2 regions of the Amycolatopsis sp. TRM77291 genome follow, and region 2 is predicted to be linked to the other one. Evidence: riboswitches for the same ligand, from Rfam matches in the RefSeq annotation. Region 2 holds a riboswitch; the other holds the start of a gene.
The links. Region 2 has a riboswitch for cobalamin ahead of ACXIZN_RS06600 (prenyltransferase/squalene oxidase repeat-containing protein). Riboswitches for the same ligand answer to the same signal wherever they lie in the genome.

Region 1: linked by a shared signal. The riboswitch ahead of ACXIZN_RS05775 (ABC transporter substrate-binding protein) and the one ahead of ACXIZN_RS06600 (prenyltransferase/squalene oxidase repeat-containing protein) in region 2 are both predicted to bind cobalamin.

The regions. Positions count from the first base shown of each region.
Region 1 covers NZ_JBSZHF010000001.1:1,207,721-1,215,200, forward strand. Annotated here, with positions in the region: gene ACXIZN_RS05760 (ABC transporter ATP-binding protein) at 1-458, opposite strand, end outside; gene ACXIZN_RS05765 (ABC transporter permease) at 455-1,240, opposite strand; gene ACXIZN_RS05770 (ABC transporter permease) at 1,234-2,175, opposite strand; gene ACXIZN_RS05775 (ABC transporter substrate-binding protein) at 2,177-3,685, opposite strand; cobalamin riboswitch at 3,766-3,930, opposite strand; gene ACXIZN_RS05780 (class I SAM-dependent methyltransferase) at 3,955-4,698, shown strand; gene ACXIZN_RS05785 (TMEM175 family protein) at 4,714-5,346, opposite strand; gene ACXIZN_RS05790 (DUF6790 family protein) at 5,357-5,854, opposite strand; gene ACXIZN_RS05795 (MarR family winged helix-turn-helix transcriptional regulator) at 5,912-6,331, shown strand; gene ACXIZN_RS05800 (GlxA family transcriptional regulator) at 6,484-7,476, shown strand.
Region 2 covers NZ_JBSZHF010000001.1:1,369,433-1,376,912, reverse strand. Annotated here, with positions in the region: gene ACXIZN_RS06620 (energy-coupling factor transporter transmembrane component T) at 1-735, opposite strand, end outside; gene ACXIZN_RS06615 (ABC transporter substrate-binding protein) at 735-1,655, opposite strand; gene ACXIZN_RS06610 (flagellar hook-length control protein FliK) at 1,652-2,230, opposite strand; gene ACXIZN_RS06605 (hypothetical protein) at 2,227-4,674, opposite strand; cobalamin riboswitch at 4,742-4,856, opposite strand; cobalamin riboswitch at 4,944-5,069, shown strand; gene ACXIZN_RS06600 (prenyltransferase/squalene oxidase repeat-containing protein) at 5,102-6,106, shown strand; gene ACXIZN_RS06595 (helix-turn-helix transcriptional regulator) at 6,224-7,480, opposite strand, start outside.

The DNA of each region.
Region 1 (7,480 bases), 160 kb from region 2:
CGCTGCTGCTGCCCGCCGGACAACTGATGCGGGAACCGTCGCCACAAAGCCTGTTCCAGCCCCGATTCCGCCAACGCGGTGCGGGCCGCCGCCAACCGCGCGGCACGGCCGTGGTGGCGGAGGGCGGCGAGTTCGGCCAGCACCGGCCCACAGCGGCGGACCGGGTCCAGTACCGCCGACGGCTGCTGCGGCAGGTGGCCGACGACGCCGGCCCGCGCCCGTCGCAGTTCGGAAGCGGTCCGGTTCAACAGCGGGGATCCCGCCAGCACCACCGACCCGGACAGCGTGATCCCCGGGCGGGTCTGTCCGGTCGCGGCGAGACCCAAGGTGGTCTTTCCCGTGCCGGACGCGCCGAGTACGACGAGTACCCGGCCCGGTTCGAGGGATAGTGAGACGTCGTCGAGCAGAACGGTTTCCCCGGCGCGGGCGGACAGTCCGCTGATCTCCAGGACGGTCACGGGATCACCCGCCTGGCGGCGAGCAGCCGGTCGGCGACGAGGTTCGTGCCGACGCACAACGCCATCAGCAGCGCGGCGGGCACGAGGACCACCGCGGGCGAGGTGTAGAGCGCGTCGCTGTTGCGTTCGATGACCACGGCCCAGTCCGGGGAGTCGGCGGGCAGGCCGAGACCGAGGAAGTTCGCCGACGCCAGCAGGTAGAGCACCACGCCGAGCCGCGTGCCGGCGTCGGTCGCGACGGGACCGGTGAGGTGCCGGGCGACGTACCCGAGCTGGATCCGCCACCACGGTTGTCCTTGCATGGTCAGGGCTTCCACGGCGGTACGGCAGCCGGGCGCCAGCGCCGCGGCCCGCACCACGCGGGTGATCGCGGGCAGCTGGAGCACGGCGACGACGGGAATGAGCACGCCGGGCCCACGGTGCCCGGTCGCGGCGAGCACCATGAGCACGAGCAGCGATGGGAAGGCCAGCACAAGATCGAGGGACCGCATCACGGTTTCGTCGGCCAGCCGTCCGCGCCCGGCCGCGACCAGACCGAGCGGCACCCCGATCAGATAGGCGAGCCCGAGCGCGGCGGCCGTCATGCCGATCACGGGGAACCCGCCCGCGAGGATCACCGTGAGCGCGTCACGGCCGAGGACGTCGGTGCCGAGCGGATGGGCGCCGCCCGGTGCCTGCCACGGCGCCCCGACCGATTCCACGGGGCCCGCGATCACCGGCCCGGCCATCGCGAGCGCCAGCGGCACCGCGAGGAGGGACCAGCCCAGTATCCGTTTCACCACGTGGCACGCTCCCGCTGCGGCGTGAGCCGATGCGCCACGAGGTCCGCGACGAGGTTTCCGAGCACGACCACCCCGGCGAACAGCAGCACGTATCCCTGCACCTGCGGGATGTCCCGGTTCTGCACGGCTTCGACGAAACCCGTGCCGAGCCCGGTGATCGCGAACAGGGACTCGACGATCACCGTGCCGGTCAGCAGCCCTTCCACGGCGCGGGCGAGTTGCTGCACGGCGGGCGCCGCGGCGGCGGGCAGGAGATGACGCAGCACCACGGAGCGTTCGGGCAGGCCCAGCAGACGCAGGTGCCCGGCCACCTGGCCCCGGGTCTGCTCGGCGATCCCGATCCGGAGTTGCCGGGCGACGTCGCACAGCTGCCGGGCGACCAGCACGATCACCGGCAGCACGAGCACCTCGGGGCGCGCGGTCAGGTCCATACCGGCCGCGGTCGCCGGGAGCAGTCCGGTGTAGACGGCGAATCCGGCGACCAGCAGCAGACCGAGGACGAATTCGGGGATCGCGTGCAGGAACAGCGTGACCGCGGTGAGCACCCGGTCGGTCCGCGACCCTTCGCGCAGCCCGCAGGTCACCCCGATGCCCAGCGCGAGCGGTACGAGCACGAGCAGGGTCACCCCGGCGAGCACGGCGGTGGTGGCGAAGCGGCGGGTGATCTCGTCGGTCACCGGGGCACCGGTCACGAGCGACCGGCCGAGATCGCCGGTGACCAGCCCCGAAAGCCAGTGCCCGAACCGGTCGAGGACCGGCTGGTCGAGGCCGAGCCGGTGGCGCACGGTCGCCACCTGCTCCTCGGTGGCCTGCTCACCGAGCACGACCGACGCCGCGTCACCGGGGAGCAACGCGGTCACGGCGAACGTCGCGACCAGGACGAACATCGCCTGAAGTACCGCGAAACCGAGCCGCCGGGCGGTGTAACCCGGCACGTCAGGACAGCCGGGCGCGGTCGAACCTCGCCCAGTCGAAGGTGTTCGGCGGCGCGGTCACCAGTCCGGACACCCGCTTCGACACGCCGATCGTCCAGGTGCTGAACCCCCAGGCGAGCAGACCTCCGGACGCGTGCACGATCCGCTGCGCGTCACCGAACAGCGCCAGCCGGGCACCCTCGTCCGCGGTGGCCGCGGCCCGGTCCATCAGGGCGTCGAACTCAGGCGAGGCGAAACCGTTGACGTTGTTCGAACCACCGGTCCGGAAGCGCTGGTTGAGGAACGTCGGCACCGGCAGGGTCGCCGTGCGGGTGAGCGCGGCGACACCCTTGGTCTTGATCTCGCTGAAATAGGTGCTCGACCCGCGCGTGTTCGGGGTGACCTTCAGCCCGATTTCCCCGAGCTGCCGGGAAATCAGCGTGGCCGCGGTGGCGAAACCCGGGTCGACGTCGCTGGTTTCGACGGCGAAGGCCAGCCCCTCCGCGCCCGCCTCCCGGACGAACGAGCGGGCCAGTTCCACATCGCGTCCGCGCTGGGGGATGCCGGCGGCGTACCCGCGGAGTCCCTTGCCGAACAGGTCGTTGCCGATCTCGCCGCGGCCGGCCAGCGCGACGCGGTTCAGCGCCTCTCTGTCCACTCCGGACAGTACGGCGCGGACCAGCCTCGGGTCGGCGAACGGCGGCTGCGTCACGCGCAGGATCATGCCCTGCATCGTCGTTCCCTTGGCTTCGAGCAGCGAGACGCGCGCGTCACCGGCCAACCGGGCGGCGGTTCCGGCCGCGAGGTCGTGGGCGTAGTCGACCTGCCCGGAAAGTAAGGCGTTGACGCGTGCGGCTTCCTCGTTGACCGGAACGAATTCCAGCTCGTCGATACTCGGCGCACCGTCCCAATGGGACTCGTTCCTGCGGAACACGGCGGGGCCTCCCGGGGTGAACGAGACGAACCGGAACGGGCCGGAGCCGACCGGCGCCGTGAAGTCCGTCGTCCCGGCGGGCACGATCTCGGCGCCGGGAGCTCCCCAGCCCGACGGGAACTCGAAGTCGGGGGCGGCGAGGATCAGCTCGATTTCGGTGGGGGACACCGCTTTGCTGCGGCCGAAATCCACCTTCGCGAAGTACTGCCGTGACGAGGAGGCCAGTGCGGGATCGGCGATCCGCCGGAAGGTGTAGAGCACGTCGTCCGCCGTGACCGGACGGCCGTCGTGGAAGGCCGCCCGCCGCAGCCGGATCCGCCAGCGCGTGCCCGAATCGTCGCTCTCCCAGGACTCGGCGAGCCGCGGCCGCAACGAGGTGTCGGCGTTGTAGGCGACCAGCGTGTCGAAGAGCGCCTTGGCCCGCGCCTGGTCGACGAAAAGGGAGACCTGCGCCGGGTCCAGCGTCTCCTTCGAGCCGCCCGCGGCGAACGCGACCCTCAACCGGCCCGTGTCCGCCGGCGTGGTCCCGCACGCGGCCAACGGCGTGAGGGCGGCCAGGGCGAGGAGCCGCCGTCGGGTGAGCGGATGACGCGTCATAGGAACCTCCGGGACATCGAGCACTGTCCCGGGCGCGCGGCCGCACGTGAACGGGACCCCGCTCCGTACTCCACGACAGTTGGGGCTGGCAGTACCCGGCGGGCAGTCCGGCTCTCGGCACCGGGAGTGCTCCCAGGCCGATCACGGTTGCGGGTCAGCGCCGGATTCACACCGGCTTCCCCCGACGGGCACCTTCTTGCGTTGTGGCGCCCACGGTAACCCATGACCGGGATGTGCTACACAGGATCAAGATCACGAAGGGGAGGCCGGTGGACGGGAAACTCGCGGCGGACTGGGTGCGCCGGTGGGACATCCAGCAGGAACGCTACGTCGCCGACCGCGAAGAACGTTTCGCCGTGCTGATCGACGTCGTCGAGCACGTATGCCGTGACGTCGCCGACCCGCTGGTGCTGGACCTCGGCTGCGGCCCGGGATCGCTGGCCACGAGGCTAGCCGGGCGGCTCCCGCGGGCGCGGATCGTCGGCGTCGACAACGACCCCTTCCTGCTCGCGCTCGCCAGGGCCACCCGGCCGCCGGAGACGGAAATCGAGTACCTCCAGGCGGACCTCGCCGAGAGCGGCCGGCTGAAGTGGGGGCAGGTCGACGCCGCGGTCTCGACGACCGCGTTGCACTGGCTGCGTCCCGAGCGGCTCGCCGAGGTCTACCGTGACCTCGCCGGAGCGCTGAGGGAGGGCGGAGCGCTCGTCAACGGTGATCACTTCTACGACGAACAGCCTGCCATCCGCGAACTCGCCGAGGTCGTCAAGAACCGGCGGGCGGAGCGTGCCGGGGTCGGCGCCAACGAGGAATGGAAGGCCTGGTGGGCCGCGGTCGCCGCGGATCCCGCGCTGCGTGAGCGGTTCACGGCCGACGAGTTGCGCGGCATTTCGACCGGCTACGGCAACCGGTTGAGCCCGCAGGAACACACCAGGCTGCTCCGGGAAGCGGGTTTCGCCGAAGTGGCCCCGGTATGGCAGTTCGGCGACGACTACGTCCTGGTGGCCCTGCGCTGACCCCGATCCGGCCGCTCAAGTGGCGGACGGCCGGTGGTCCTGGACGCGGCGGGCGACGGCGAGCGCGACAGGCGCCGCGAGCCAGCACAGGTAGGCGGCGGCGCCGTTCGTCAGGAACGGGACGGGTACGGAGAACCCGAACACCGCGGCCAGGCAGACGCTGCGCGTCAGGCTTTGGGCGAACACCTTCGGCGGCCCGCCGGTCCCGTACAGGTGTCCGCGCCGGATCTCCCGGATGATCAGCGCGAACGACGCGGAGGCCAGGACCTGCACCGTGGCGTACACGCTGAACCGGAGCGGGAAGGCTCCCTCGGCGGTGATGACCCGCGTCGCGAACGGCATCAGGACCTGCATGAACAACCAGGCCAGGGTGAGGCTGATCAGGCGCCCGTTCAGCGAGCGGACGTAGGGGAAGATCTCGTGGTGCGCGCGCCAGTGCGCGGAGATCACCACGAAGCTGAGCGCGAAGGCGATGTATTCCTTGCCGTGGGCCGAGATCGAGCCCAGCATGGCGCCGGTGGTGTCGCCGTGGGGGATCGGGAGGTCCAGCGCCAGCAAGGTGAGCGCGATCGCGATCACCGCGTCTACGAAGATGCCGAGCCGCTCGGCGGCGGCCTTCCCGATCGCGTGGCCGGTCTGTGTCGTCATGATGAGGGCCTCAGGCGGCGATCTTCGCGGCGAGGCGTCGCGATCGCAGGGCCAGGACGATCATGACCGCCGGGAGCAGGACGTCGGTGACGAGTACACCGCCGGTGTTGCCGGGGGCGTGGTCACCGTTGGCGAACCATTGGTAGACGTGGCCGATCGCGGCTCCCCAGAGGAACATCCCGCCGGCGATGCCGATGGTGAGGCGTTCGCGCGCGGAGGCCGAGGCGGCCCGGAAGCCCAGGACGGCCAGGGCGAGGTTGGCGAAGGCGATCTCGAACATGAACGGCGTCCGCTCGAAGCCGATCGCCGTGGCCATGACGTCCGGGAAGGCGAGGAAAGCGACCGTCATCCACAGGCTGCCGCAGCCGAAGGCGCCGATGGCCCACCAGCGCTGCCAGATTTCGAGCCGCTCCTGAGACGACGTCGCGTGGCGGGCGCGGAGGAACGCTCCGGCGGCGGGCACGACGACCCAGACCAGGGGGAAGGCGGATTGGGTGAAGTAGTTCATGGCATCAGTCTTACCTGGTTAATATTAACCCGTCAACACTGATGGTAGGGTGACGCCGTGGACGACGGACTCGCGGACCTGCTGCACCGGGTGGTCATGCTGATGGGCGAAGCCGCCCGGCGGCGCGCCGATGACCCCGGCGGTTTGACCTACAGCCAGATACGGCTTCTGGGCACGCTCGAGGAAATCGAGCCGGCGACGCAGCACCGGCTCGCCCAGGCGCTGTCGGTGTCCGACCCGGCGATCAGCCGGGCCCTGCGGCCACTCGAAGCGGACGGTCTGGTGCGGATCACCGTCGACCCCGAGCACGCGCGCCGCCGGCTGGTCCGGCTCACCGATCTCGGCCGGAAAGCCTTCCACGCGGCGGGAAAGCCGCTTTACGACGAGTTGCGCGAAGGGCTCATCGCGGCGGGCTTTCCGTACGAGCGCTATCTCCAGGACACCGTCCGGCTGGCCGAAATCCTCGCGGCCGACTGAGCCCTGCCGGGACGAAGGCGTCCTTCGCCGCATCGGATACGGCGAACGGAGCATTCGCGGCGGGTGTCCACTGTGGTCATCGCGCGGCGACGTGTCGTCCAGCGTGGGGAAAGCCTGCCCAGGATCAGGCAGCCGGCGAGTAGGTTCGCCCTGTGGGGTCTGGAACGGAATCGGTGCGCCGCGTGGTGATCGTCGCCTTCGACGGCGCGCAGATACTCGATGTCGCCTGTCCCAGCGGGGCGTTGGAGATCGCGAACTCGCACGGTGCCGCGCCGCCGTATGCCGTCGAACTGGCCACGGTGCACGGGCGGACGACGCGGAGTTCGTCGGGGATCCTGCTCGCCGGTGTGCGGCGGCTGGCCGAGGTGCCGGGGCGGATGGACACGATGCTCGTGGTCGGGGGCGCGGGAACGGAGGCGGCGGCCAAGGACGAGCGACTGCTGACGCAGGTGCGGCGGCTGGCGGAACGAAGCCGGCGGGTCGCGTCGGTGTGCACGGGGACGTTCGTGCTGGCGGCCGCCGGGCTGCTCGACCACCGGCGGGTCACCACCCACTGGGGATACAGCGAGCAGCTCGCCGCGGCTTTTCCCGCCGTGACAGTGGATCCCGCCCCGCTCTACATCCGCGACGGGAACGTCATCACCTCGGCCGGGGTCATCAGCGCGCTGGATCTCACGCTCGCGCTGATCGAGGACGACCACGGTCCGACGCTGGCCCGCGAAGTCGCCCGTGAACTGGTGACCTATCTGCACCGCCCGGCCGACCAGGCGCAGATCAGCACGTTCCTGGCCGCTCCGCCACCGGGCAACCGGGTCGTGCTGGATCTGCTGGGCTACATCTCCGCGCATCTCACCGAGGATCTGAGCCCGCCGGCGCTGGCGGCGCGGGCCGGGGTCACCACCCGGCATCTCACCCGCCTGTTCACCGCCGAGCTGGGCAGCACCCCGGCCAGGACCGTGCGCACGGCGCGGACCGAGGCGGCGGCCCAGCTGGTGCGGTCCACCGCGTTGCCGCTCGCCGCGGTCGCCCGGCAATGCGGGTTCGCCTCGGCGGAGACCCTGCGCACGGCGTTCCGCCACCACTACGGGCTCTCCGGGGACAAGCTTCGCAGGATGCCGGACATGCCACGCCCGATCGTCCCCTGACCGC
Region 2 (7,480 bases):
ACCGAGCAGGCCGACGATCATCAGCGTTCCCGTGATCAGCCTCGTCCGTGCCTCGATCAGCCCCGCACGGCCGTAGCCGCGCGAGTCCATCGACGCGGCCAGCTGCAACGATCGCGAAAGCGCGTCCTCCAGCACGGGAATGAGGACGGTGTGCAGGGCCTTCATCTTCTTCTTCCCCGAACCGCCGCGCAGTTTGCGGGCCCGACGGACCCGCAGCACGCTTTCGGCCAGCTGCGGGAACACCGACAGCGCGACGATCACCGCCGTGCCCACCTCGTACAACGCCGGCGGCATCGCCTTGAGCAGCCGTTTCGGATTCGCGAGCGCGTTGGCCGCGCCGAGGCAGATCACCATCGCCGCCAGCCGCATCCCGTCGTAAAGCCCGCCCAGCAACGATTCCGCGGACACGTCGCCGAAGAGCCGGATCCCCGCCGCCCATTCCGGCAGCGGGATCTCGGGCAGCCGCAAGATGATCGTGGATCCTTCGGCACCGCCGAACACGATGCGGAAGAACACGCGGATCGCGACGATGAAGGCGCCGAGGTACAGGTAGAGCCGGAACGCCAGCGCCCACGGCGCCTCGCCGCGCCGGGCCACGACGACGTACCCCGCGACCGCCACGATGGTCAGCAGCAGCCACGGGTTCGTCGTACGGGTCGCGGCGACGGCGAGCCCCAGCGCCCACACCCACCACGCGGCCGGATGCAGGTCGCGCGGCAGGAAGTACGACGTCATCAGGCTCCTTGCGCGCGTTTGCGTCTGCGCGCCATCAGGAATCCGGCCAGGCACAACGCCAGTACCGCGGTGGCCGCCGCCCACGGCGCCCAGTCGCTCGCCCCGGACTCGCGTTCGATCGCCGCGTTGACGTCCTCGGCGTGCTCACCGCCGGTGAACGCGACGTTCCACGACGGGTCCGGTGCCTTCGGCCGCGCCGAGGCGCTCGGTCGCGGTTTGGGCGGCGGCAGCGCGCCGGAATCCGTACCCGCGGCGGGGGCTTCCCCCACGCTCGGTTCCGCACCGGCCGTTTGCCGCGGACCGTCCCCCGGCTGCGGTCGCTGCTGCCGCTCGCCGGGATCGCCGGTGGCGGGCTTGGCCTCTTCGCGCGGCACGCAAGGCCGGCTCTCGGTGCCGGGCCGTACGGCGGAGACCCGCGGGACGGGGTTGCTCTTGGCGGTGGCGTTCAAGGAGAACGACCAGCCCTCGAATCCGCCGGGGGTGAAGTCGCGGTTCTTGAGCCCCCACTGGCTGTAGTCCCACGCGCAGTTGTTCGAGGCGTGCCAGTAGGACCAGTAGGCCTGCGCGGGAGGCGTGTCGACACACGGCTCCCGGTACTCCCCGCGGCCGCTGACCGGGATGTTCTCGGCCGCGGACGGGCGGTTCTCGATCCGGCAGACGAACGACTCGCCCCAGCGCTGCACCCCGGCGATCTGGAAACCGGCGCCCTTGAGCGCGTCCAGCCCGGTGCCGCGCGTGGTCTGGGGATTGCAGCGGACGATGGCCGTGCCGCCGAGTTGCTGGAAGTCCACCACCACGGTGACCCCGGTGTCGTCCTTGCAGAACCCGGGATACCCCTTGCCCTGGTCGACGGCGTGCGCGGACGGTGCCGTGGCGGCGATCAGGAAGACCGCCGCCACCACGGGAAGGACCTTCCTCACGGGATGGCCGGGTTCCTCGGCGTGACACCGGGCGACGGGTTGGTCGTCGCCGACTTGTTCAGCGAGAACGACCAGCCCTCGAAGCCGCCGGGGGTCACGGTGCGGTTGAGGGCGCCCGTGGTGCTGTAGGTCCAGGTGGTGCCGGAGCCGTCGGCGTGCCAGTAGCCCCAGTACGCGCCGGGGGAAGGCGTGGTGACGCAGGCTTCCTTGTAGTTCGGGTTGGACGACAGCGGGATGGTCTCCGTCGCGGCCGGGCGGCCTTCCAGGCGGCAGACGAAAGCGAGGCCCCAGCGGGCGGTGCCGGCGACCGCGATCCCCGCGTCCTGCAACGCCTTGATACCCGTGCGGGTGGTGCCCGGCGCGGCGTTGGGCGAGCAGCGGGTGATCGTCGGCGCGGCGGTCCCGCCGTTACCGTCCAGCTCCTGGAAGTCGACCACGACGGTGACGCCGGTGAGCGCGTCGGGGCCGGTGCAGATCCCGTTGTAGCCCTTGGTGGTGTCGACCGCGTTCGCGGGTGCGGCGGAAAGCCCGATCAGTCCGATGAGGACGGACGTGACGGCGAGCAGTCTCTTCATGGTGTTGCCCCCTTTTTCTTGGTGAAACGGCGAAGTACGAAAACCAGGCCGAGCACGGTGAGCAGCAGCAGGACGGCCAGTCCGGCGAGCCCCCAGATCAGCCATGACGGCGGGGAGCCGGACTGCTCCGCGGCCAGTACCGGTGCGGCGGACGGATTCGCCTCGGTCAGCGGCAGCTGGATCGCGGGCGAGAGCGGCGACTCGGCCGCGGTCAGCCAAGAGCGGCCCGCGACTCCTTGCGCGGCGGCCAGACTGGTCGGGAAGTCGGTCTCCCCGGCGGATCCCTTGGCCAAACCGCCGTCGGCTCGGACCAGCTTGCCCAGTGACCGCGCCGTTCCGCTCGCGTCGAGGCCGGCGGCCTGCCGCGCGGCGGCGACGGCGGCGCTCAGCGCGACGTCCGGCTCTCCGTCCTCTCCGGTGACGACGCCCTCGCCGGTCGGCCGGACGCCGAGCGCGCCCACCGCGGAGACGAACGCCGACACACGCCGCTCGGTCCAGCCGTCCGGGCGCCGGGATGGGGGCGCGGCGTCGGTGTGCGGGCGCGCGGCGAGCGCGGTGACCGCGGCTGCGGTCGCGGCGAGGTCGCCGGAGCCGCATTCCACGGTGTCTAGATGCTTCGGGAAGGTTCCGTCGGCGCACTGACGCGAAAGGAGCAGTTCGACCGCGGGGCCGGGATCGGTCGCGGTGGCGAGCACCGCCCAAGCATGCCGCTCGACGGTCTCGTCGGCATCGGCGAACGATCCGGTGTCGGTGAACTCACCGTCGGTGCCGCGCAGCTTCACCAGATCGGCGCGCAGTGGACCGGCGGCATCCGACTTCGCGAACTCGGCGACGAGCACGAGTTTCGCGAGCGGCTCGGCATAGGACGCCTCGCCTTGCTCATACGGCGCGCCGTGGGCATAGGCCTGGACGGCTTCCGGCTTCAGCAGGAACTGCGACGCGCGGGCGACCGCGTCCGGCTGCTGGTCAAGCGCTCGCAGGGCCAGCACCACGTCGGCGGTGGCGTCGTAGTCGACGTAGGTCTTGCCGTCCTCGGTCACCTCGACGTGGTCACCGCCGGCGAGCCGGTTCGCCAGGTAGGCGCCGAGGCGGACGGGCGGTGTCGCCGTGACCGGGGCGGCGATCGCCGCCGGTGGCTGGACGACGGTGGACGCTTTGGGCGTGCCCGCCTTCCTGGGTCTGGGCGGCGGCGTCACCGCGGTCGTGGTGGTGGTCGTCGTGGGAGCCGGGGCGACGTCGGCCGGTGGCCGGACGTCACCCTTCGCGAGCGCGTAGAAGCCGACCTGCGCCAACCCGAGCGAAGCCTGGGCACCCGCGCGGATCCAGGTGTCGAGCCCGCTGATCCCCGACGTGCGCGCGGACTCGTAGTCGGCGGGGTTGTAGGCGATCGCGCCGAGCTCGCCCGCGAGCTTGGTACCGGAGTCTGCGGCGGCGTTCGCCTGCGCGGATTTGAGGTACCGCACGCCCTTGTTCACCGCCGCGTCCGCGCCGCCGGCGTCGGCGAGCGCCTGGACGATCAGGCCGGTGCTGTTGGTGTTCGGTGCTTCGGTGCTGACGCCACCACCCCAGCCGCCACCGGCGGTCTGGTTCGCCTTGAGCCACGAGACGGTCTTGGCGATCGGCGCGTCGAGCCCGGTCGCGCCCGCCTTCCGTGCGGCCAGCAGCGCCGAGAGCCCGAGACCGGTGGCGTCGCCGTCCGACGGCGACAGGTCGAGCGGTTTCCCCTCGTCGCAGGTCGAGATCTTGCGTCCGTCCGGCGTGACGTGGTCGCCGGTCTCGTTCGTCGGGATGTCCTTGAAGAAGAGGCGGAAGTAGCCCTCGGAACACTGCTGGGTCAGCAGCTTGTCGATGGCGAGACGTTCGCTCTCCCCCGCCGCGGCGAGCCCGATGACGCCGAGCGCCTGGCCGAACGTGTTCGCGTCGTTGTTCACCGGGCCGGTGTGCTCCGGATCCTTGGAGTAGTCGCTGATCCGGCCCTTGTCGGGGCCCTTGCGCATGATCGCGGCATGGGTCTCGGCGACCAGGTCGTATCCGTCGACGTTTCGCGGGTCCCGGCCGGAAACCTGCGCGGCGACCAGCATCTTGGCGAGCGAGCCGCCGACGACGACCTTGTCGTACCCGCCCCCGGGAACCAGCCCGTCCCAGGTGAAGTAGTCGGTGGCGTGGCCTTCTTCGTCGAGGAACCTCATGATCGGCTCGGCCTTGGCGCCGTCACCCGACGCGTACATCGCGAAAAGGACGTCGAGCATCACGCCGTGGTCCGGCAGTGTGCCGCCGCTGGGATTCTCGAGCGTGCCGTCCGGCTTCAGCTTCGTCGCGAGCCAGCGGGAATTCGCCTTCGCGGCGCCGAGGTCGTTCGCGGCGGCGGCCGTCCCGGTGAGCAGTGCGGCGACCACGCCGACGCTGACGGCGAACGCCATCGCGGCCAGGTACCCGCGGCGCATGGCTCCTCCTTGCGGCGTGACGGAGGACGGCGCGGGACGCCGCGGTCACCCCTGTTTATCGCGACAGTGGTTCGTTCATCCGCCCGTTCGGTATCCCGGCTCGCCCTGGTGAAGGGCCTACGGTTGCGCGACAGCGCCGGATTTCGACCGGCTTCCCCGTCACGGGCGGCGGTGTTCTGTTGTCGAGCGAGGCGAGGTTAACACTCGATCACCTCCGGCAGGCACCGCTGACCAGGTCGGTCATCAGGATCACACCGGTCCTTCGCGCTCGGCGGTACTCTTCGGTTCGTCCGATTCAGCGCGGTCGTGGGGGAAGTCCGGTGAGAGTCCGGCGCTGTCCCGCAACGGTGTGCCTCCAGGCGAGCCCGGTCACCCACGTCGCGCGGTGTCACCGACTCCTGTCGTGGAAATGCGGGAAAGGGTTCTCATGAGACGTTTGGTTTTCGCTGTCGTGCTGCTGTGCGGCATCGGGCTGGTCGCCGCTCCGGCGGCGGCCGCGGCCACCCACAACAAGGCGGACGCCGCCGCGGGCTGGCTCGCAAGGCAGCTGACCGACGGGGAACGGTTCGAGGCCGACTTCGGCGGCCAGAAGTTCCCCGACCAGGGTTTGACGATCGACGCGGTCTTCGCGTTCGCCGCCGCCGGGGTATCGGACACGAACGCGGGCAAGGCGATCGCGTGGCTGGCGAAACCGGAGATCACCACGGCCTACGTCGGCGGTGGCACGGAGGCGTACGCGGGCGCGCACGCCAAGCTGCTGCTCGCCGCGCAAGTCCGCGGCAAGGACCCGGCGTCGTTCGGCGGTGTCGATCTGAAGGCGGGCCTGCTCTCGCTGCTGACGCCGTCCGGCCGGTTCTCCGACCGGTCCGAATACGGCGACTACTCCAACGCTCTTTCGCAGTCGCTCGCACTGCTGGCGCTGGACCGCACCGGCGAGGCGCCGGCGCGGGCCGTGGCGTTCCTCGCGGGCAGCCAGTGCCCGGACGGCGGTTTCCCGCTGAACTTCGGCGAAGCGACGTGCGTGAGCGACGTCGACGCGACCGCGACGGTCGTCCAGGCTCTGCGCGCCACCGGTGACGCGGTGAACGCCGGGGAGGGCACCTCCTGGCTGGTCACCAAGCAGCACCCGAACGGCGGCTTCGGTTTCGGCACCGACGCGCCGAACGCGAACAGCACCGGCCTCGCCGCGCAGGCGCTGGCCGGGCACCGTCCCGCCGCCGCGGTCAAGGCGCGGGAATTCCTGCGGTCACTGCAGACCGGCTGCGCCGGCGCCGAGGCGGACCGCGGCGCGATCGCCTACGACGCCACGGGCCTGAACCCGTCGACCGCCCCGCGCGCGACCGCGCAGGCGATCCTCGGCCTGGCCAGGGTTCCGCTGAGCGACCTGCACGGCGGCGGACGTCCGCAGGCCCCGGTCCTGGCCTGCCCGTAACTCGCGTGATCAGCGACGTGACTCGCGTGTTTGGAGGCGTAACTCACGAGTCACGCCGCTGATCACGCGAGTTACGGCTCCAATCACGTGAGTTACGGCTCCAATCACGCGAGTTCCTCACTCCCCGGCGGCGACGCGGCGCGCGAGTTCCACGCGGGACCGCACCCCCAGTGCCGTGAAGATGTTCCGCAGGTGGTGATCCACCGTGCGATGGCTGATCACCAGCCGCCGCGCGATCTCCTTGTTCGTCTCCCCCGCCGCCACCAGCCGGGTGATGGCGTCCTGCTGCGGGGTGAGCCCGGCGAGCGACCGGTGCGGGGTGTCGACGGTCTCGCCGGTCGCCCGCAGCCCGGCCCTCGCCCGTTCGGCGAACCGGGCCGCGCCGACGTTTTCGAAGCCGCGCAGGGCATCGCGGAACTGGTCGCGGGCGTCGCGGGTCCGGCGATGCCGTCGCAGCAGGGTGGCGTACGCGAACCGGGTCCTGGCGAGTTCCATCGCGCCACCCGCCCGCCGGTGCGCCTCGATGGCCAGTACGAAACGCCGTTCCGCGGTCTCCGGATCCGGCGCGGTCAGCGCGTGACAGCGGTGGCTCAGCGCGAGCCAGCAGGGTTCCGCGCCCGCGAGGGTCCAGCGGTCGAACACCTCCAGCGCGGCCAGCGCGCGTTCGGGCCGCCCGGAACAGACGGCCGCTTCGACGAGTTGCGGCGTGGCCAGCACCCGGATCACCGGCTGGTCGCCGGAGACACCCGAAGCGAGATCTTCGAGCCTGCTCAACGCGTCGTCGGGCCGGTCCTCGGCAAGGTCCAGACAGGCGTTCGCCCACGCGGCGACCGCGGCGGGCCTGCCGAGGCCGCGTTCGGCGATCCCCTCGGCCGCCTCGCCCAGCTCCGGTACGCGGTCACCGAGCAGGGCGGCGGCCAGGCCCAGCAGCGTCAGATGCTCCATCCGCAGGTTGTGCGGTGCGCGCAGCCCGTCGCGGGACGCCGCCCGCGCACAGGGGATTCGGTCGAGCGCGATCGCCGAGAGCGACAGGTAGATCAGCGCCCACGGCAGTTCCGCGTGCCGTTTGCCGAGGCGCGCGCGGCTCACGGCCGCGGCCGCGTATTCGTGCGCCCGTTCGGCATGCCCGCGGGCGAAGGCCGCTTCGGCCGCCCAGACGGCGCCGGCGACGTCCGAGCCGGCCATCCCTTTGGCGACGGCGTCCGTCAACGGAGCGACGGCGTCCTCGTGGCGGCCGGCGTAAACCGAGGTGAGACCGTGGAAATGGGCGGAGGCCAGCTCGTCGCCCGCCGGGACCGTCCGGGCGAGGGCCCGGTAGCCGCTCAGATCACCACCGAGCCTGCGCGCCTCACCCGCCAGCAGGAGCGCGCCCGC